One region of the Paenibacillus sp. FSL F4-0125 genome, then DNA from elsewhere that is predicted to be linked to it. Evidence: predicted binding sites of a transcription regulator. Region 1 holds the regulator's gene; the other holds the start of a gene.

The links. The regulator LexA, encoded in region 1, represses DNA repair genes until DNA is damaged. The targets are predictions, from matches to a motif close to CGAACATATGTTCG.
Region 2: NST74_RS21985 (YolD-like family protein) is a predicted target of LexA. The motif match lies at 2,098-2,111, and genes of this name have one in related genera.

The regions. Positions count from the first base shown of each region.
Region 1 is NZ_JBBOZJ010000001.1:3,714,426-3,729,025, reverse strand. Features, by position in the region: gene hflX (GTPase HflX) at 1-415, shown strand, start outside; gene NST74_RS16485 (methionine gamma-lyase family protein) at 549-1,802, shown strand; gene NST74_RS16480 (MerR family transcriptional regulator) at 1,886-2,296, shown strand; gene glnA (type I glutamate--ammonia ligase) at 2,330-3,658, shown strand; gene NST74_RS16470 (TraB/GumN family protein) at 4,348-5,325, shown strand; gene NST74_RS16465 (CDC27 family protein) at 5,673-6,698, shown strand; gene NST74_RS16460 (cupin domain-containing protein) at 6,775-7,272, shown strand; gene NST74_RS16455 (MBL fold metallo-hydrolase) at 7,272-8,051, shown strand; gene NST74_RS16450 (methyltransferase domain-containing protein) at 8,216-8,992, shown strand; gene NST74_RS16445 (hypothetical protein) at 8,993-9,571, opposite strand; gene NST74_RS16440 (hypothetical protein) at 9,792-10,172, opposite strand; gene NST74_RS16435 (L,D-transpeptidase) at 10,319-10,657, opposite strand; gene lexA (transcriptional repressor LexA) at 10,905-11,531, opposite strand; gene NST74_RS16425 (LysM peptidoglycan-binding domain-containing protein) at 11,828-12,241, shown strand; gene NST74_RS16420 (DUF896 domain-containing protein) at 12,351-12,560, shown strand; gene NST74_RS16415 (hypothetical protein) at 12,610-13,137, shown strand; gene NST74_RS16410 (HAD family hydrolase) at 13,171-13,956, shown strand; gene NST74_RS16405 (FixH family protein) at 14,217-14,600, shown strand, end outside.
Region 2 is NZ_JBBOZJ010000001.1:4,937,195-4,944,152, forward strand. Features, by position in the region: gene NST74_RS21970 (hypothetical protein) at 38-508, opposite strand; gene NST74_RS21975 (M15 family metallopeptidase) at 584-1,294, opposite strand; gene NST74_RS21980 (hypothetical protein) at 1,563-1,721, shown strand; gene NST74_RS21985 (YolD-like family protein) at 1,724-2,059, opposite strand; gene NST74_RS21990 (hypothetical protein) at 2,439-2,999, opposite strand; gene NST74_RS21995 (PH domain-containing protein) at 3,118-3,606, shown strand; gene NST74_RS22000 (glycosyl hydrolase) at 3,687-5,162, opposite strand; gene NST74_RS22005 (cytidine deaminase) at 5,331-5,747, opposite strand; gene NST74_RS22010 (NucA/NucB deoxyribonuclease domain-containing protein) at 5,855-6,286, shown strand; gene NST74_RS22015 (hypothetical protein) at 6,366-6,512, opposite strand; gene NST74_RS22020 (YjfB family protein) at 6,663-6,839, shown strand.

The sequences.
Region 1 (14,600 bases):
TGTGGTGGATGCCTCTTCACCAATGCGTGAGGAGCAGATGGAGGTTGTTCAAACCATTTTGCAGGACTTAGGTGCAGCTAGTACTCCTCAAATCGTACTTTTTAATAAAATCGATCTGTGTCAGCCTGAACAACTTGAAATGTTGCCAACAGGTACAGGGTACTTGAAGATCAGTGCATTTAATCCTGAAGATTTAACTCGGATTACCGAAATGATCGCCGATGAACTGGCTGGCGACACACTCAACTTCCGTATTCCCGGAGACCGAGGTGACATTTCTTCCTTGCTCTATAGGGTGGGTGAAGTTCTGGAAACGACTTATGACGAGAACGATGTGCTCTATAACGTTCGTCTCAACAAAGAGGATTATGACAAATGGGGTTACATGCTTGCTGATTTTGTGGACCAGCAGTAATCTTGTCAGTTGTTCCTAAAGTGGAAATGCTGCGTATATAGGTATAAAATAATAGCTAATCTAGAAAGCGTCAGTTAACTGCCGCTTTCTGTCATTATGATGGCAAGTAAATGTAAGGAGCGAATAAGAACGAATGGTAGTTTTTGCAGAGGATATTTTGAGCGCGGCAGAGGCCGCAGAAGTTGAAATAGAAGGCGCTGTCAAAGCCCTTGATCGTATGGTAGATAAGAATCAGTGGAAGGTTATAGAAGCGTTCCAGCGTCATCAAGTCAGTGATTTTCACTTTGCCGGTTCAACGGGGTATGCGTATAATGACCGTGGCCGTGAAGTGTTGGATCTTGTCTATGCTGACGTTTTTGGTGCGGAATCTGCGCTGGTACGCCCGCATTTCGCTTCAGGAACACATACGATATCAACAGCTCTATTTGGTGTGCTACGCCCAGGAGATGAGCTGCTGTATATCACAGGACGTCCGTATGATACCCTACATAAGGTAATTGGACATGCCGGCGATGGGACAGGCTCTCTTGCAGATTTTGGGATCACTTATCGAGAGGTTGCTCTGACGGCAGAAGGAAAGATCGATTGGGATGAGGTAGCGCTCTCTATTAACGAAAATACTAAAGTGATTGGAATCCAGAGATCACGAGGGTATGATTGGCGTGCTTCTTTCACAGTAGCTGAAATTGGTGAGATGACTTCGAAGGTAAAGTTGATGAAACCGGAAGTTATTGTATTCGTAGACAATTGCTATGGTGAGTTTACCGAAGAGCTTGAGCCACCACAGGTTGGTGTAGATCTGGTAGCAGGTTCGTTAATTAAGAACCCAGGCGGCGGTATTGCTGAGACCGGCGGTTATATCTGTGGTCGACAGGATCTTGTGGAATTGGCAGCTTATCGACTAACCGCTCCTGGTATCGGTGGTGAGGTAGGGGCTATGTTAGGTACAACTCGTGGCCTTTACCAAGGATTATTTATGGCTCCGCACATTGTAGGGCAAGCACTAAAAGGGAGCATTTTTGCTGCATCAGTATTTCAGCGCTGCGGGTTTGAGACGAAGCCGGCGTGGAATGAGCCTCGGACAGATTTAATTCAGGCGGTTTCCTTTGATGGTCCAGAACACTTAATTGCCTTTGTTCAGGGCATTCAGCGCGCTGCGGCTGTAGACAGCCATGTGGTACCAGAGCCTTGGGATATGCCAGGTTATGAACATCCTGTTATTATGGCGGCAGGTACGTTTATTCAAGGTGGAAGCTTGGAGTTATCTGCAGATGCACCAATACGTGCTCCTTTTATTGGGTACATGCAAGGTGGATTAACTTATTCACATGTGAAATATGGCGTTTTGATGGCGCTCCAAAGTATGCGTGAAAGAAAATTGCTGTAAGAATATCTCACACACCATTGACACGCTGTATTAGGAAATGTACAATGAGATCAGAAAAAGATCATTGGAAGGTTGGATGAGTCATGGGTGATGAAATCCGCAGAAATATGGCACTATTTCCTATTGGAATTGTAATGAAGCTGACCGATCTGTCTGCAAGACAAATTCGTTATTATGAGCAGCACAGTCTGATCGTACCCGCACGTACGTCGGGGAATCAGCGGTTGTTCTCTTTTAATGATGTTGAGCGCCTATTAGAAATTAAAGCTCTGATAGAGAAGGGTGTTAATATTGCTGGCATTAAGCAAGTGATGAATCCTGTCTCTAAGGAATCCGAGGAAGCAACTGTTATTACTCCTGACACAGAGGTTAGACGTAGAGAGCTATCCGATTCCCAGTTACACCGAATGCTGAAGCAAGAACTAGTTTCCGGTAAAAGACCGGGACAAGTGTCTTTGATTCAAGGTGAGTTATCCCGGTTTTTTAATAAATAATAATATATAGAAGTTTGAAAGGGAGAGGATCACATGAGCTTTTCTAAAGAGGATATTTTACGCATTGCCAAGGAAGAGAATGTTCGTTTTATTCGTCTGCAATTTACAGATCTATTAGGTACTATCAAGAATGTTGAAATTCCAGTTAGCCAATTGGAAAAAGCACTTGATAACAAAATGATGTTTGATGGTTCATCCATCGAAGGTTACGTACGGATTGAAGAATCCGATATGTATCTCTTCCCTGACCTTGATACATGGGTTATCTTCCCTTGGGTGACAGATAGTCGTGTAGCACGTCTGATTTGTGATGTTTACATGCCGGATGGAACACCTTTTGCTGGAGACCCACGTGGTATCCTCAAGCGTTGTCTGAAGGAAGCAGAAGAAATGGGTTTCACAGCTATGAATGTTGGACCTGAACCTGAATTTTTCCTGTTCAAGACTGACGAAAGAGGCAATCCAACTACGGAATTGAATGACCAAGGTGGTTATTTCGACTTAGCGCCAACAGATTTAGGAGAAAACTGTCGTCGTGAAATCGTATTGACCCTTGAAGAAATGGGTTTTGAAATCGAAGCTTCTCACCATGAAGTAGCATCCGGTCAGCATGAGATTGACTTTAAATATGCTGATGCGATTACTGCTGCTGACCAAATTCAAACCTTCAAGCTGGTTGTGAAGACGGTAGCCCGTCAACACGGCTTGCATGCAACCTTTATGCCTAAACCATTGTTCGGTATCAACGGATCTGGTATGCACGCTCACCAATCCTTGTTCAAAGGCAAAGAAAACATGTTCTACGATGAAAGCGACAAGCTGGGTCTGAGCAAAACTGCTCGTTACTACATGGCAGGTATTTTAAAGCACGCTCGTGCTTTTGCAGCGATTACTAACCCAACAGTGAACTCATACAAACGTCTTGTTCCTGGTTATGAAGCTCCTTGCTACGTAGCTTGGTCTGCAAGTAACCGTAGCCCGATGATTCGTATCCCGGCTTCTAGAGGGCTTAGCACACGTGTTGAAGTTCGTAACCCGGACCCAGCAGCTAACCCATACCTCGCACTTGCTGTTATGTTGAAAGCAGGTCTTGACGGAATTAAACGTAAGCTTGATCTTCCAGCTCCAATTGACCGTAACATCTATGTGATGTCTGAAGAAGAGCGTATTGAAGAAGGTATTCCAAGCTTGCCATCCGATTTGAAAGAAGCACTTAGCGAAATGATCCGCAGTCATGTTATTACCGAAGCTCTCGGTGAACATGCTCTGGCTCACTTCTACGAGCTGAAAGAAATCGAATGGGATATCTACCGTACGCAAGTGCACGAGTGGGAAAGAGCGCAATACATGACTCTTTACTAGGACTGTTAAACCCTTGACGCTAATGTGGCGTTGAGGGTTTTTTTATGTGGCAAGGTTAGGAGGTTTTGTGGAGGATTATGTGCGTCCATAAAGTGACCATACTCTAACTTGTCAGGAAATACTTTGAATTAGAGCATACATAAAATGACCCGCCAAGCTATTGCTTGACGGGTCTGTTTTTCTTATACAATAACAGAATACACCGGACTCCGCAGCATACCTGAATTAACCCGGATTCTCATTCTCACTTTTGCTGCATAGCCCAAGGCAAGGATATTGGACGATTCTACCATCATCAATTTGAAAAAGTGTTAAGAATAAAAATAATGGAACCATAATGTATAATTAATCGTATCCAGTAATAGTAAGGGGATGGCTATAAAAGTAAAGTTAGGAAATAGCTGTGTTAAGTGAGTGCGATGAATTAATTTTTAAAGAATCATCATAAAGAACATACATAGAAGAGTATCAAAAATATAGAGCAGATAAAGAACAAAAAAGATAAACGACAGCGGATTGCACAATGTTCTCGCAACGGGGTTAGTACCGATGGGCTGTCCGAAGTAAGTAGAAATATACTCACAACGGAATGGAGCTTAGATCTTCACCAGAGTAAGGCGGCATTTTGGAGATTTGCGGTTATCACATCTGATCGATTTGATGTGTATCATTGGAAGGAGATATTCGATATGAAAAAATGGAGAAGATCGGTCTTATGGCTTATTCTTTCCGTATGTTTCCTCGTGTCAGGGGCCTGCTCTATGAAGTCTCCACAGCAAGCGGTCTCGAAGGCAAATAATCAAGAGATCGAGAATGCATCAAATTCGCCTACTATGAAAGACGTAACAATTGATGGCGCTCGTGGTTTTATGTGGGAAGTGAAGAATAACGGAACGACGGTTTACCTCGTAGGATCAATACATCTTACGGATGATAACTTCTACCCTCTGCATTCGAAATATGAGAAAGTTTTTGCAGAAGCGGATTATTTGGGTCTTGAAATTGATTTTACCAAAGCCCCTGATGAAGAGCAGCAGAAGAGGATTGTGGATATGATGATGTATAAGGATGGCACTACACTAAAAGATCATGTATCCAAAGAAACGTATGCGAAAGTAAAAGAGTTTTTGATGAAGAACGGTTTGAAGGCCAACGCGTATGATGCGTTTAAGCCTTGGCAGGTGGAAGGAAATATTTCAGTTATGGCGTTGAAGGTTGACTACAACCTAGAAGAAGGAATTGATCTGTATTTTCTTCAGAAAGCCCTTGAACGCAAGATCCCGGTAATAGGGCTAGAAACTCAGGAATCCCAGATGGGGGCCTTAGCTGGCTTCTCTAAGGAGCGGCAGGAGAAGAGGCTCAATACTACGCTAGACGATTATAATTCTGGCGTCATCAATGATCCAACAGACGAATTGATAGAGGTGTGGAAGAAAGGCGATGAACAAACGCTGCTCAAAATAACTAACAGCCTATATAGCGATCCGGAATACGGAAAAGTGATGCTGACTGATCGTAATATAGGTATGGCTGAAAAGATTGAAGGTTACCTAAATAGCAATAAGGAAGAAGAGTATTTCATTGTCGTTGGTGCTCTCCATTATCTGGGTGAGTATGGAATCATTGAACTGCTTGAGGATAAGGGCTTTACCGTCGTTCGTAAATAAATAGCTTATCTACAGTTACTCTCAAAGACTAACATAATTGTAGGTGTTGGAATTATTCTCTGGAACATTCCAAGGCAATACATAACTCTTTACTATATCCGTCAAACCCTTGACACCTTTGGTGTTGAGGTTTTTTATGTTTGGTAAACCTGTTTCGGTAGGTTAACTACTGGATAATTTCCAAAAAACTGATTATTCTCCCAAAATTACATATAATAATGATAGACTAAGTAGTAAATACGACATTCTCATAGGTAGGGTTGATACGGAACTAATTTTCATTTAAATAGAACTCTGCATTATTTTGATTTATGGAATTTATGTTGGAACTTTAGAAAGGAATAAGAATGACTGATTATACAAATGAACATAATGATTTAAAATTTGCGTATAAACAAGATTCAACGAATCCATTAATAGCCAATCAACTGGCGATAGCTAGTATGGAAGTTAATGATTATTTAGAAGCTTTTAAACTCTTCAAGAGGAATGCTGAAATAAACCCTTCTGAACAGTCATTATCTAATTTGGCTTACTTTTATTTTCATGAAGGAGAGCCGGAGATCGAGAGTGGCGGATGGATCAATCGTGAAGAAGATGCGATTCTATTATTAGAAAGAGTAATGCTGCTGAATCCAAAGTCAGAAGTTCCCAGTGCAATGCTTGGTCAATTTTATTTTGCAAAAGAGAGATGGAATGAAGCGAAGTCAGCGCTAGAACGATCTTTTAGTGTTAAACCAACCTTTCTAAATCAATATAATCTCGCAGCATCTTTATTTCAATTGGGACAACTGGAAGAAGCTTCAGAGTACTATTGGAAGGCTCATCAGGTTAAAAATGAATGCTACAGCTACTGGGCATTGTATTATTATGCTATATGTAAAATTAAGACAGGTTCTTACCCAAAAGAGGCCATTGAAGAGCTTGTGAGGTCTATGGATGATAAGAATTCAGAGATAGATAAGGAAGGGTTAGCAGACATTTATTATGAACTGGATCAGTATACTAACGTGGTCAATGCTTATGAGGGAACTAAATTATGGGTCAGTCCGGACTGGGTGCTTCGCTATTTGTATGCCAACGTTCAATGTGGATTTTTGGATAAGGCTAAGGACATTCTGAACAATGCCTTGGTTAAGATTAATGAAGAATTAATTAGTTGCATAACGGATGAAGATGAAGATTTTACTCCAGAAGATCGCGAAAGATATAAGTTGGAACTGGAGGCTGATAAACGGGATTATCTTAGAGGCTATGATGATATCCTACATTTAAATTATCGTCCTAGTATGAATTTTACGGCATATGTTGAATCAAAATGTTATTTATTTGGTTGTAAAAGACATGACAATCCTGACTTCTTAGAATCCTGATTAATCATTGTTGCTTAAATTTCTAATCAAATGATATGGTATGCACAGTTTTTGAGGATAAGGGGGCTTAATAATGGTGAAGATTTTTAATGAAAATACAGTTTCTTATAAACAAAAGTTATCTCAGATCCCTGAGTTTGCTTGGCATACAAGTGAGAGGCTAGCTGAGGTTGCTAATTCTAAACATCTTGTTTTCGACATTAGATCGCTAGATCCAGATAAATATTCCTTTCCTTATCATTTTCATAGAAATGCTGAAGAGATATTTGTGATCTTAGCAGGAAAAGCAATGTTAAGAACTCCTGAGGGTTTTACTGAGGTTAGTGAAGGCGATGTGATTTTTTTTGAAATGGGACCGGAAGGTGCGCATCAACTTTATAATCATACGGAAGCACCCTGCAGGTATCTTGATCTTCGAACAAATCAGGGCATAGATGTTTGCGAATATCCTGACTCAGGTAAAATCAACATTCTCCCATATCAAGAGATCTATCAAGCGGATGAGCAGGCGGACTATTATAAAGGTGAAGAACAGGTCCGGGAGAAATGGAACGGGTTGGAGGATCGCACTTGATGGAAGATCGATGGTTCACAGTTACGGAAATTGACCCGACAACGTATGCGATAAGTGAATATGGTCAATGGGAAAAAGTGCATTCATTTTTGCTGATAGGAAAAGAACAAGCTGTATTGATTGATACAGGATTAGGCATCGATAATATAAAAAGAATCACAGATCAGTTAACGGATTTACCTATTGCTGTTATCACCACACATGTGCATGCAGATCATATCGGCAGTCATGGACAATTCGATACGATCTATGTTCATAAAGAGGATGAGGATTGGCTTACGAATGGAATACAAGGCTTGTCCCTTGCCCAGATCAGAAAAGATATGAGCAGAGACCTTACACTAACTCCACCTGAATCCTTTGATCCTAGTACATACACGCCATTTCAAGGTAAACCGACAGCTCTATTGCATGAAGGAGATGTGCTTGACATAGGAGGGCGTAAATTAGAAATTTACCACACACCGGGTCATTCACCAGGCCATATAAGCGTCTTTGATCATGCCAAAGGGTATCTGTTTACAGGGGATTTATTGTATGATGTTACACCTGTTTATGCATTTTATCCTTCGACTAGTCCGGAAGATTTAGTGGCTTCTTTAGAAAAGATTGCGCACATTCCAAAGGTGACCCAAGTATTCGGCTCTCATAATACGTTAGGTCTAGATCCATCTATTTTGCATGAAGTAAAGCAGGCGGTTCGTGCTTTGCGTGAACAGGGACTTGTCGCACATGGTACGGGTATTCATCGGTTTAATGGGTTTAGCTTGCAATTCTAATAAAAAGATAGAAGCTCTGTTGATGTAGAAATAGAAATACGTTGATGGTTTTTAAAAACAGTAAAACGGCCTCAAAGAGGACCGTTTTTTTGTAGCTTGTGAGCTTGTAGATTTCATCTGTTGGAAATAAAGTTATTAATTGAGAGGAAAGAGGTAGTGGAGTAATGTTACCAACAACTGAAGCTTTTGCAAAATCGATGCGTTCCTATTCGAATTATATCCAAATGCCTTGGGGGAGATTGTTCTACCTGACCGCCTGGCATCAAATTGAAAATCACATCCTTTTAGAAAAGAAGCCATCGATTTTAGATATCGGCTGTGGGTTTGGGATAACTAGTCATGAATTTGCCAGAAAGGGGTACACAGTAACCGGAATAGATCCGACGACGGAGATGATAGCGAAGGCTCAAGAGTCTGCGATGAAAGAAGGTCTCAGTATTTCTTATAACGTAACTACGTTACAGGATTCAGACGTGTTGGGGGAGCGTTATGACTGGATATTTTGCCACAACGTGCTTGAATATCTTGAACATCCCAAAGAAATGTTAATGGACATTAGTAAAAAACAATCTGCAAATGGAATGCTCTCTCTGATCGCTCATAATCCTGTGGCCAAGGTGATGAAGAAAGCCATCATGAATAAAGATCCTCAGGGAGCTCTGGATAGCATTGAAAATATGCGAGAATATAGTGGCATTATTCAAACAGAAATTACGATCTATACAAATGATCAATTGGCGGAATGGCTTGAGAATTGCGGATACGAGGTTAGATGGACTTACGGAATACATAATATCTATGGTTACATAGCAGACAATGAAGTGAAAATGAATGAAGATTGGAATAAACACATGGTGGAGCTGGAGCTTAAATTAGGCAGTGAATCACCATTTAAAGACATAGCGATTTTCATACATCTTATTGCGGAAAAAATCAGATAATTATTCGGATACGATCGTCCTGAAAAATGCATGCAACTGCTGTACTTGGGAGTAAGCTTCTTTATACTGATTGTCGGATTGTTTAATGGGCAATAAGCCTGGCAAGAAGGAGATACTATACACAGGCATTTCACTGCTGTTCATATATATTTTAAGCGTAAGTTCCTCAATAACACTAACCTCTTCGTCAGCGCTATTAAGCACATTAATATTCGCACTTGAAGCGGTTGCTTTGCTGCTTTGTTGTCTTTTGGATACTTTTGAATGGGTTAGCGCGTTAACAACAATCTCTGATCCCATTACATTATCGAAGGAATACAGTTTTGCTATAGCTTTTTTACGTGTTTTCGGATCGCTACTGCCTATGGCTATTTTCTTATAGGATTCGTTAAGGGCGATCAAGTGAGATTGATTGGGTGGAATGAACGTTTTGGTGAATATGATGTTAAAGGATGAGATTGCGTTTAACAGCTTTGAAAGGTCTGAAGAAGTAGATAGCTTTTTCAATTCTAGAAAACCGGCACTAAGAATTAAGACAACTCCTATAATACCAAATATGTACATCAAGAAAATCAGCATGGAATCACACCTCCGAGTTATCTCAGCAGAGCAAGATTTATTACTTAATGAAAGATATGCCTAAATCTTCTCGACTAGTATCTGCTAAAAGTGAAATTCGTTGAAATATAGGAACAATTACAGCATTAGCAAAAAAAAGCACCCTGAGATCCGCCTTTAATGCATGCTAGGGCAGTTACTGAGTGCTTAGATGAGAGTTATTAATGTGAATATGTCAAAATTATAAGAAATTGAAAGCCGTAATTTGATCGGTATACACAATTAGCTGCTTGTATTCGATCGATGATTCATAGTTAGCATAGGGTCTTACAGAAACATCATTGAGGACTACAAAGTTATAGCTGAAATTTTTATCGGGATGTTCCGCACCTAAATAAGATATGTATTCATCTACAATGACATCATCCATTAGAGATTTTAAGTCAAAAACATCCTCTTTATTGGAGACGGAAGGGGAGATCGTCCCTTGAATACTGCCAAATGAGGTGAGTAGATTTACTTTTTTTCCACTAGCTTGATCGTTATTTAACAATAATCCTGAGAGTTTAACAAGTGCATCGACTTTAAAATCGACGAGGGTTCTAATTTTGGAGTTGTTCAAAACCAGACACTTCCTTTCTATTTGAAATCCTGTTAACATTATTCGACATATAACCACATAATTCCTATTACGCCATCAAAAATACTTAAATACAAACACACCCCATTCATTGAACCATGAGTGAGGTGTATTTATTTATGGATATATTAATTCCTGATCGTTACTTGAGTTCCAATCGGAACAATCGCAGCTAGTGCTAGCACATCCTCATTGTACATCCGAATACAACCGTGGGAAACTTCGTGACCTATCGAGGAGGGATCATTATTTCCATGTATTCCATAGTGAGGCTTAGATAGACCCATCCAAAAGACCCCAAATGGACCACCTGGATCGGGTTCTTTGTTAATAATAGTGAAGTCACCCAAGGGTGATTGGGTTAACATTTTACCGATTCCGACGGGGAAACCTCTGATCACAATGTTGTTATCAAGAAGATACAGCATACGCTGGGTCAGATCTACAATAATTCGGTAATTTGGCATTGCGCAACACTCCTTTCTAATAGGATATGAGCAGAAAGCCTAAACGGTTATTAATAGAAAATGGCCATTATAGCGTATGCGAACGCGTGTTCTAGTGTGGATAATTTGAGTTAGAAAACAAAAAAACTGTTCCACATTTGTGGAACAGCTTTTGATATTACAGTAAACAGTATCATTATGCTTCTCGTAGAAACGGATACCATCCTTTAATGGACGGTATCCGTTTTGGCTTGGTAGGAGTGCATACTTAGTGGATATCTCGAAATAATCCGATAACTCTGCCGAGAATGGTCACGCGATTAAGGCGAAGAGGCTCGTACGCCGGATTCTCCGGCTGAAGACGTATATGATCACGTTCTTTATAAAAGGTCTTAACGGTAGCTTCATCTTCTTCGGTCATAGCTACAACGATATCTCCGTTATCAGCTGTCTGTTGTTGACGGACAATAACATAGTCACCATTCATTATCCCAGCTTCGACCATACTGTCACCTTGAACCGATAACATAAATACTTTGTTATCTCCAACATAGTGAGTTGGAAGCGGGAAGTAGTCTTCAATATTCTCAGTAGCAGTGATAGGAACCCCGGCGGTAACCTTACCTACGACAGGAATGCGTGCGACGGTTTGTGCGAAATGATGGACATTCTCGGAATCCTCTTGGCCAAGCAATTCTATTGCACGTGGCTTCGTTGGATCTCGACGGATAAGTCCCTTCTTCTCTAGCCGATCCAAATGACCGTGAACTGTGGAGCTGGAAGCAAGACCAACAGCTTCTCCAATCTCCCGAACGGAAGGAGGATAACCCTTGCTGCGGACTTCGCTACGTATAAATTCCAGGATCGCCAGCTGGCGACTTGAAATCTTTGACATTGGAATCAACCCCATATAGTAATGTTTGGGAAAATTATAACATAGAACTACCGTTCGCACAAACATAAGTTCTAACTATTATAAATATTAATTCGAAAGAGTTAATAAATGGTAGTCTCGTATTGATAAAGCGAACTTTAAAACAATGATCAGCTGGATTCTTTTTATAGATGATAGGGTGATTTGCTCTTTTCGAAAAAAAAGAGAACAATTGTTCTAAAATAGTATTGAACAAAACACATGTTCGTGTTATTATAATTTCGAAAGTAAGAACAAGTGTTTGGAGGATGATATTCATGTTAAAATACAGTACATACCGTAGCATCTACGATAAAGCCCCAGTGGTTGAATCTTTAGGACATAATCCTGTTACCCGTTATTCAGCTCAGATTAAAGAGATTACAGACCTTTTGCTTGAAGGATTGATGCGTTTGTTCCGGAGAGATTTTGTTATTAAACTTACATTGATCATTGTGCTCGTACTATCAGGACTCACAGTAGTAGGTAATGTATTTGCAGGATCTACTACTTTAATGAAGGATGAGAAGCGCGTAGTGGTTGAACGCGGAGATACACTTTGGAGTATTGCTCTTGAGAATAAACCATCGGATATGAAGACGGCTGTATATATAGAAGGAATTAAAAAATCCAATGGCATTAAAGGCAGTCAGATTAATGCTGGAGATATCCTCAGTTTACCTATTTATTAATATTCTAAGAACATAATAGAAGGACATATAGAGCTTGCAGGGAGTAAACCTTGACAAGCTCTTTTTCTCATGGCAGAGTTAGAATTAATTTATATGGGGAGGGAAAGTTTTGAACATTGATGAGTTGGTCGCGCGTATTAACGAATTGGCACGCAAACAGAAGAGCGTAGGCCTTAATCAAGAGGAAACGGCGGAACGCGCCAAGCTTCGTGAAATCTATTTGGGGAATATTCGCAATAACTTCCGAGCACAATTGAATACGATTGAATTGGTCGATAATGATGAGCATGAACAAGGTAACAAGGGGCTTAAGCATTAACACCCTGTTCCTTTTCATAGATACTACTGGATGACTAGGGGGAACGCATATGGCCCGTTCTTGGGAAAGAATGGTTCAACGTAACACACAGCAAATTAACAAGCAAAGAAAGAAACAGGGGAAGGAAACGATTTACGCATCAAAATCCAAATCTCCTGGCAAGAACAGTGAAACCTTTAAAGGCCGTAACATTGCATTTCCAGTAGTGTTATTAGTGCTTGGTACTATGTTTTGGATGATTGGTTCGGTGGATCAGGCCAAAGGCAATGGTATGCTGATGAATTGGCTAGGAGTCGTTTTGTACTACTTACTAGCGGCACTTCTGTTTTTCCGACGTCCGTATTTGAAGGTGGAGAATGCCAGACTATCCACTATAAAATTCAATCGCGAACGCTATTTACCAGCTACTGATATTGAAAAAATTATCCTTTCGCGTGGAGCTGTTGTTATTAAGCATAAAGGCAAACGCACGAAATGGATTTTTACCAGACTTATGAATCGTTATGATACAACTGCGATGGGGACTAGACTGGAAGCATTCGCAAAAGCTCACCAAATTGAAGTAGTTCACGAATAGAAATTAACCAGCCATGGGAGAGGGAGACCTGTAATGCCAATTTCTGCCGTACTATTTGACCTTGATGATACACTGCTCTGGGATGATCGGAGCGTCAATGAAGCATTTCGTTCTGCATGTGAAGCCGCTGGGGATACGATTGATCCACAAGAACTGGAACTTGCGGTGCGTAAAGAAGCCATAGCACTATATGAATCATACGAAACGAACCCATTTACAAAAATGATTGGGATTAATCCGTTTGAAGCACTTTGGGGGAACTTTACTGCAGGTGAACAACCGGAATTCCGTCAATTGGAGCAGCTTGCACCGGGATACCGTAAAGAGGCGTGGCGTCGTGGTCTTGCAGCACTTGGTGTAGAGGACGAAGTTCTTGCTGAGACATTAGCAGCCAAATTTGCAGCAGAGCGTAGAAATCGGCCTTACATCTATGAAGAAACAATTCAGGTGCTCGAAGAACTGAAGGGAAAAGTGAAGTTATTGCTTTTGACTAACGGATGCCCTGCATTGCAACAAGAGAAACTAGATGGTGTACCTGAAATCGTTCCTTTCTTTGATCATATCGTAATTTCCGGAAGCTTCGGCAAAGGAAAGCCGGATAAGGATATTTTTCTGCATGCTCTAGAGCTTCTAGATATTGCACCTGAGCAAGGGGTTATGGTCGGTGATAAGCTTACAACGGATATTCGTGGTGGGTTGGCAACAGGTTTGACTACGGTTTGGATTAATAGAAAAGGCAAACAGCCGGATCCGGAAATTCAGCCGGATTATGAAATCAAACATCTTGGAGAGCTTCTTTCATTAGTCCAATCTTTATAAAGTAGAGTAAGAGGCTTTGAATCATTGAGCCTTAAGAAGGCAGTAAGTTCCTGGGTTACTAGGAGGCTTACTGTCTTTCTTTATATCTACATATTGCTTTTAAAATTAATGGAATTATCTAGTATATGATTTTAGTCACAAGAGTTAGGCTGAATTGATATGAAATACTGAAAAACCAATAATAATGTGTATAATAGATGGAGAATGTATAACATGAATTGGTAGATTCTTAGTACTCAAATCGGCTGGGAGGACTCTATATGAAGATTTCAAGAACAATCGTTCCTTTATTATTAGGTGCAACACTTTTAGTTCTGGGAGGTTGTTCATCAGACCAAACCAAACATTCTGGAATACATAATATGAACATGAACATGGACATGGACATGTCTATGGAGCCTATCAAAGTTGAGTTACATTGGAGTCCTGAAGAGGTTGCTGTAAATCAGAAGGTGACCTTTGAGGCTGTGGTGACGCAAGACAACTTGGCGGTGGATGATGCGAAAGAGGTTCTATTCGAAATTGTGAGTAAAAATGATGATGAACAGAAAATTGAACTTAAAGGGAAGCTAGTTGGTGATGGAGTCTATCAAGCAGAAGGAACACTTGAGAAAGAAGGACAATATATTGTTACATCACACGTA
Region 2 (6,958 bases), 1.2 Mb from region 1:
TCCAGCGTGTGCCGACACGGGTTATTAGGCATGGCGATTATCTGCGTTCGTCACTTCTGCTTCTCATTCCGACGAGGCCCAAAAGTCCAAACAATCCGAGCCAGCCCCAGTTAGATCCTCTGCTGGTAGTCCCAGTATTTGTAGTTGTGCTGGTTGCCCGATATCTACCGTCCGTTGTAGTGTTGGATAGTGGAGTTACCGTATTTCTGTTGTAGTTATCCCGGGTGTAATTTTCATTGTAGTTATTGGTGTTAGGTCTATAATTTTCCCCTGTTCGAATCTTATCTTTCATAATGCTCTCATGCTGATTCATCGTTCCCGTGGTGCCGTTCATTAGATTGCCTTCCGTATTCATCATCCGAGTATTATTCACGGTACCATCCATACCAGTATTCGCGTTTGGGATACCGCCTAAAGCCGCCGATCCGATTGGATTAGCGTAACTAGCTCCCATTATACTCAGTGACAGTACAGTACCGCATGCAAGGCTTGTTATCAGCTTGTTCACAACGTATGCCTCCCTTTATAGTTAGTGATCACTGATAATTTCCCCTTGGATGGCACTGTCTATACATAAATGGATCTACTCTTTTACTACATTCACCGTCTTACTCGCAGCATCATACGTAACCTTTGCTCCAAGCGCCTCAGCCAGAGCACGCACGGGTACATATGTTACGCCGGTATCAAGAACACCATCCGTAAGTTTAGTGCCGTTTAAGGTTATCGTTACTTTAACGTCTTTGTTCACCTGATCATCCTCCCCAGTAATTCTTTTTAAAGCTTCATTGACCTGATCCGTTGTAGGACGTTTACCTGCGCGAAGTTGACTTGTGGTTAAACCGAAGGTCATCTGCAAGTGGGAATAATCTTTAAAAGACGTCCAGTCTCCTCCCCATTCAAGCCCCAGCTGTTTACCCACCTGTACCACCTCTTGCCAGTCCGCTATTTTATCTTTATCCCCATCACGATTCATATCCCAGGAAAGACTATTTCCGTCCGGCAGCAAAAGCGCAAAATCAAACGCAAGGCCATAATTGTGATAGCTGGTTCCACCCTTGGCGTTGGTAACTATTGGCCCCGGCTTACTTCTCCCCTGTGCATACAAGGCATTTTGCTCTGCGATTGAGCGTAATCCCTGGGTAATCACAATCGGCACTCCTTTGGCATAGCTTTGCTGAATCAATGCCTTCGCTCCTGCTGCCAAAACAGGATGAAGCCCAACAAGACGCGCCGTCGATTTATCCCTTACTTGTTCCAAAGTCAGCATAGAATCACCCCTTGCTATAATCAATGATCCCGACTCCCCATTCGCTTGTACTAATACCCCTGCTTGCCTTAGCATACAAGCATAAACGTCTTCAGCGTCCCTGTAAGGAAGGATGATAAGCGTTTAAGCGACAAATATAAGACATAAAGGATAGGTGCATAACTTTCTTATATTTTTAAAAAAGACCCCGGTATCCCCGAGATCCAACCTGAAAGGTAGCTATTCACGGCTTCTCCACCTTGGATCAATTCCACAAAAAAGGGCAAAATATTAGCGAAAGGTGGGAACACATATGGACATTCATAGCGATAGCTATAGAGTTGCTGCACTCAGCGAACAGGATGAAGCACTCGAAATTATTCGGAATGCCGAAGCTTCTATTGCACATCTAACCGGCAACCCAACCGTGACTCTAATTGCTTATGAAAAAAGTGAAGGCAGCAATTCTTAGCATTAGACGATGTAAACCTCAACAAGGTCATCCACATTGATCCACTTCCATTCCTCCGCCCACTGCAGCTTAAACTCACGCGAGTGGGTGTGAATGGAGGTCACAAAGCCACTTATTGTCGTATTCTCAAAGGGATCAAACAACACAACAGTCACACGCACATGACTTCGTAACGATAAGGCTAGTGTACATTCGATTTCCTCCAGCTTCTGCTCATCCAGAATAGGCTTAATACGGCGCAGCGTCTCCCGTTCATCCCTAATAATTCTTACCTTGTGCTCCGGCAGCATCATCCGACTGCTTTCCCACAGTCCGTTTTTCTCCAGCTTTTTGCCCATGGTAACCCCTCCCTAATATCTATACTATCCTATATATACGAACGTATGTTTGTATTATATCCATACCTTCGCTGAATAATCAATAATCAGGAAAAAGATACCACTTTTCTATCTTCCTCTTTATCTAAAAGTTGTATAATAATACATATCTGATCGAGAGGAGCTTTCCACTTGAAAAAAAATACTGCACTTCTCATCCTAATCCCTGCGTTATTCCTGTGCATATACCCCCTCGTATATCAAAGTAATACACTCTCAGACCTTACAAAAGGAATTGTAGCTGGCTTATTTATTGGATTGGCCGTGTTACCTCTACTTAAGCTCAAAATCGCAGCAAAAAGACGCTGACAGTTAAACTATACAGCGTCTACATTCCGATCTATTCTTTAACGTTCTCTGACTCAGTGGTGGACTGACCATCGGCATCGATAAGCCCTGTTGCTTCTCTTGCTTCATTAAGCTTGGATATGCCGTACAGCATCGCTACATCAGCGTTCTGATTCAATTCCTGGAACTGCTCAGCAGTGACCTCTGTGGAATCAGCACCTTGAGAAGCTTGTTCTTTTAGAGCATAAGCACTTTGAAAAGCAATTTTGGACTCCTCAAGCAGCTTACGAATATCTTCAGGCAAGCTAGAAGAGATCTTCACCTTTTCAGCCTGATTAGATAGGTCTGTTGCAGTTTTCTGGAATTCGTTAATCTTCTTCTCTAGCTGCTTGTCCGAAAGCTCTCCTGCTGAATAACCAGCGATGGCTTCGTTGAACTCCGCTAAAGATGATTTTCCTGATTCCTCAAGTTTAGACATTTCATTGTAGAAGTTTTGCACGGTCTCCTGCACTTCTTCCTCTGAGGCAGGCGCCGATGAAGTTGAATTATTATTGCTGCAGGCGCTAAGGATGACAGTCAACATTAGCGTTCCTATTAGTAACACTTTTTTCATTTATTTATCCCTCCACTTAACAGAATAATGTCGCTTTGTGTAAAGTGCAAATGAAATTTATGTAAAATGACTATTATGTTATAATTATTTCAATTGTAATTAGGGAAGGAGAGTTTGTATGCCTTATTGCACAACCTGCGGTTCAGAATATAAGCAGGGCGTGAAATTTTGTGGAGAATGTGGATCTAGCATTGACGGCACCGCTCCAGTGACCGCCCGGCGTCCATCAGCAAATCTAAACGCTACTCAAGAAGTCGTACTCTGGAAAGGTAAACCGGCTAGCATCTCGGATCGCCTCAAAGGAATCGTACGCCTAAACACGACTACGTACACCATTACAAGCCAGCGCATTATGGTAAAGACCGGACTTATCGGTAAAAATGTCGAAGAAATTGAATTACTGCGCGTACGCGATTTATCCGTAGCACAATCTATTATGGACCGGATGCTTGGCATTGGTTCATTAACTGTATTTTCTGATGATGCCTCAGCGCCTCAGCTTCTTTTCCGAAAAATCCATGATGCCCAAACCGTCAAAGATGTTCTGCGCAAAGCCGTTCGAGACGAGAAGATCGCCAACAACATTAGCTACCGCGAACAAATCTAAGTTTGTTTTTAAGTTAAAAAAAGCCCCGAAATCCGGGGCTTTTTTTGTGCTTACGCTTCGACGCTCAAAGCAGATATTTTTTATGGAAGATAGAACGCACTTGCTGGAATAATCCCCTTTGGCTGGCTAGGGCTTTCCCATTGCAATACAATCCGCGCGTCCCCCTCATTCTCATAGTATTCCACTTTTACTTCGTGCAGCTTGCCTGCAATCAGATTCACACTACCTTTTCGCTCCTGTCCACTCTGCTTCACCCAACTGTCAATGATTAACCCTCCATCAATCCACACCCGTACCCCGTCATCAGAGGAGGAGTAAATGGTATAAGTCTCACTATTAGCTGCCGTCAGCTTACCGCTCCAACGTATAGAGAAAGCATCGACAAGAATGGCTGGATCGGGTGAACCCTGTTTCCATGAAAATTGGATGTTCGCATCAGTTCGCGTCAACACAGGAGTCCCGCTAAGGGTCATATTATTGTAATATTGCCCCCATAGCCCGCTTTGCAGCACACTATCTCCCTTAGCAGCCACAATCGCTGCCTCAGCAGCATATTCATCTCGTGTGAATACAAAGCTGTCGTTCATAAAGGCTCTAATCACCGCATCGGTGTTTTTCTCATAAAGAAGCTTGCCCCAGGTCATTTGATAAGACCATTTCGGCTGCGATTTAGCCAGTAGTGTAGGAGAAGGAAGCTCTCCGTTCTCTCCAATCGCGATCAGCTTTCCTCGTCCAAGATCCCATAGACTATCATAGTGACTTCCCTTGAAATCGCCGTCATAGATGTCTAGCGCCAGCACATCTACTTTGTCACCGCTCGGATAGTATTCCGCAGGCTCATCACACCATTGATTTTTGGCGTTTGGGCTCCATACCCACAATAAATTATGCAGCTTATGATAGCTGGTAAAACGGTCAAACATAAGGTTCCAGAGTTCTACGTAATTGCTCTTCTGCCCCCACCAGAACCATCCACCATTCATTTCATGATACGGCCGCCAGAGCACGGGAACGCCTGCATCATTAAGTTTTTTTAAAGACAGGGCTATCTTATCCAGCTCAGCGATCAGTGCGTTATACTGAGTCGTACCCGGAGTTATATATTTGTCAAAATCAGCGTTGCTTATGCTCGTAGATACATTAGTCCAAGCCGGCGCTGTCCCTGGCAACTGGGCGTGATAACTAATCGTTACGATTCCACCGGCTTTATACCAACGAATAGCACTGCTAACAACCCAATCCCGCTGATTGTCTATTAGCGCCGCCGTTTGATTATTGATTGCTCCCAGCTCATAGCCATGAAGGGCGGCGTATTGCCCGCTAGTATTTTTCAGCTTCTCATTGAACTCATCCGCGCTCTCCAAATAATCATGTTGTCCACTAATCCATCCTTTTCCTTGCAAAAAATAAAGGGTATTCAACAATTTCTGAGCAGAGGTTACCGTTTCCGAATCTGCCGGAGTCATTTGCAATTTACGATATGCTATTTGCCACTGAACATCGTTCACAAACCTCGATGCCGAATCAACCATATTTCGAAGGTTGCGCTGTTCCATCCACTCTCACATCCTTTTAACTTTTTTAAGTTATAGTATGGGGACAATAGTGACATGAACTCAGCGAATGGACATGAAGCTGTAAATTAATTTAGGACAGTGTAAGGAACTGCTGAATAAATTCACGGCTCAATAAAAAAAGGAGCCTATTGGCTCCTTTATTCCAAACTACCTCGTATATCTCAGCGGTAGTAATTCGGTAATATCATATTTGGCTAACCGGCCTTCCTCGGATACAATAACTTTGCAATCCTTCCCGTAATCAGCAATTAACTCACGGCACATCCCGCAGGGAGAGACTACTTTAATCTCTCTTTCCCCGCTATCCGGATCAGAATGTCTTACGGCAACAATCGTATCAAATTCCTTGTAGCCTTCGGATATCGCTTTTCCAATCACCATCGCTTCTGCACAGACTGTAATCCGCCCCATGCTAGCTTCTACATGTACCGCTGTAAAGATCTCCCCCGTCTTCGTACGGAGCGCCGCTCCAACATGGTGTCTTTCCCATTCATAACGTCTAGTAATAATATCTTCAGCAGAGGCTATAAGCGTCTGATCCTCAATCGTAATTAAATACTCCATATCCAATTCCGTCCTCCTCTTATTTTTCCTAAGTATATTAAATCGCACTGCATTATGATATAAGATATACTATTTTAAGTTCCAAAAAAGGAGGAGCAGATTTGAAAATACAGAAATTACTCACCAGTCTCATCATTGTTGTGTTACTCGCTTTCGGCGGTTACTGGTATGAACAGAACGGAGACCCGGCAGCCCCCTCGTCCACATCCGATTCAGAAGTTGTTCAGCTCATCTTCCCATCAGATCGTTATCCTGAGACCGCCAAGCATATTCAGGATGCGATTGCCAAAGGGGAGTCTGCCACATGTACCATTAACCGTGAGCAGGCTGAAGAGAACCGCAAAGAATCCTTAAAAGGGATCCCTACCAAAAAAGGCTACGACCGCGACGAATGGCCCATGGCCATGTGTGATGAAGGCGGCGAAGGGGCCGACATTGAATACATAACGCCAAAAGATAATCGCGGGGCAGGAAGCTGGGTTGGTAATCAGCTAGAAGATTATGCGGATGGAACCCGCGTAGAATTTATGTTCAAATAACAAGCTTCGGAAACAATGCTCCAAAAGAATAGCCCCATCCGGTATATACCGGATGGGGCTACAATGTGCATCAGCTAGCTTAGAATAAGCAAGCTTTAGTGATGATAACCAGCAAGATGAAGAGTACCAGAATAGCTCCCGTTGAAGTAAAAGGACTACACACCGGACCTACGTTTGCTGGGCTTACTACAGGACCTACGTTACAACCACAATGTTCCATTCCCATTTTTAATTCCTCCTAATGATTAATGACTACAGCACAAGATATGTAAAAAGGAGATAAGCCGTTTGGGCGAATTGGCAAACAAAATGCCGAACACCTAATGAATTAAATGGACAGAGTCGATATACAGGATATACACGAAGGAGGTGCAATATGGATATAGCTGCATTATCAATGGCAATGAGTCAAGCATCCTTAGCTCAGAATGTGGGGATACAGGTCATGAATATAGCCAAAAATCAGGCTGAAACCCAGAGTCAAACGATGGTGGAAATGCTGGGCAAAAGCGTTGCTCCGAATTTAGGAAAAACACTTGATATTAGTGTTTAATTGCATTATGCTAAGGACACACAAGAACACTCGTTCTTATGTGTCCTTATATTTTTTTACTTTACATAGCCTTCGGGCTTTTCTTTTGTTCATTTATGCGAACATACGATCCTATAATT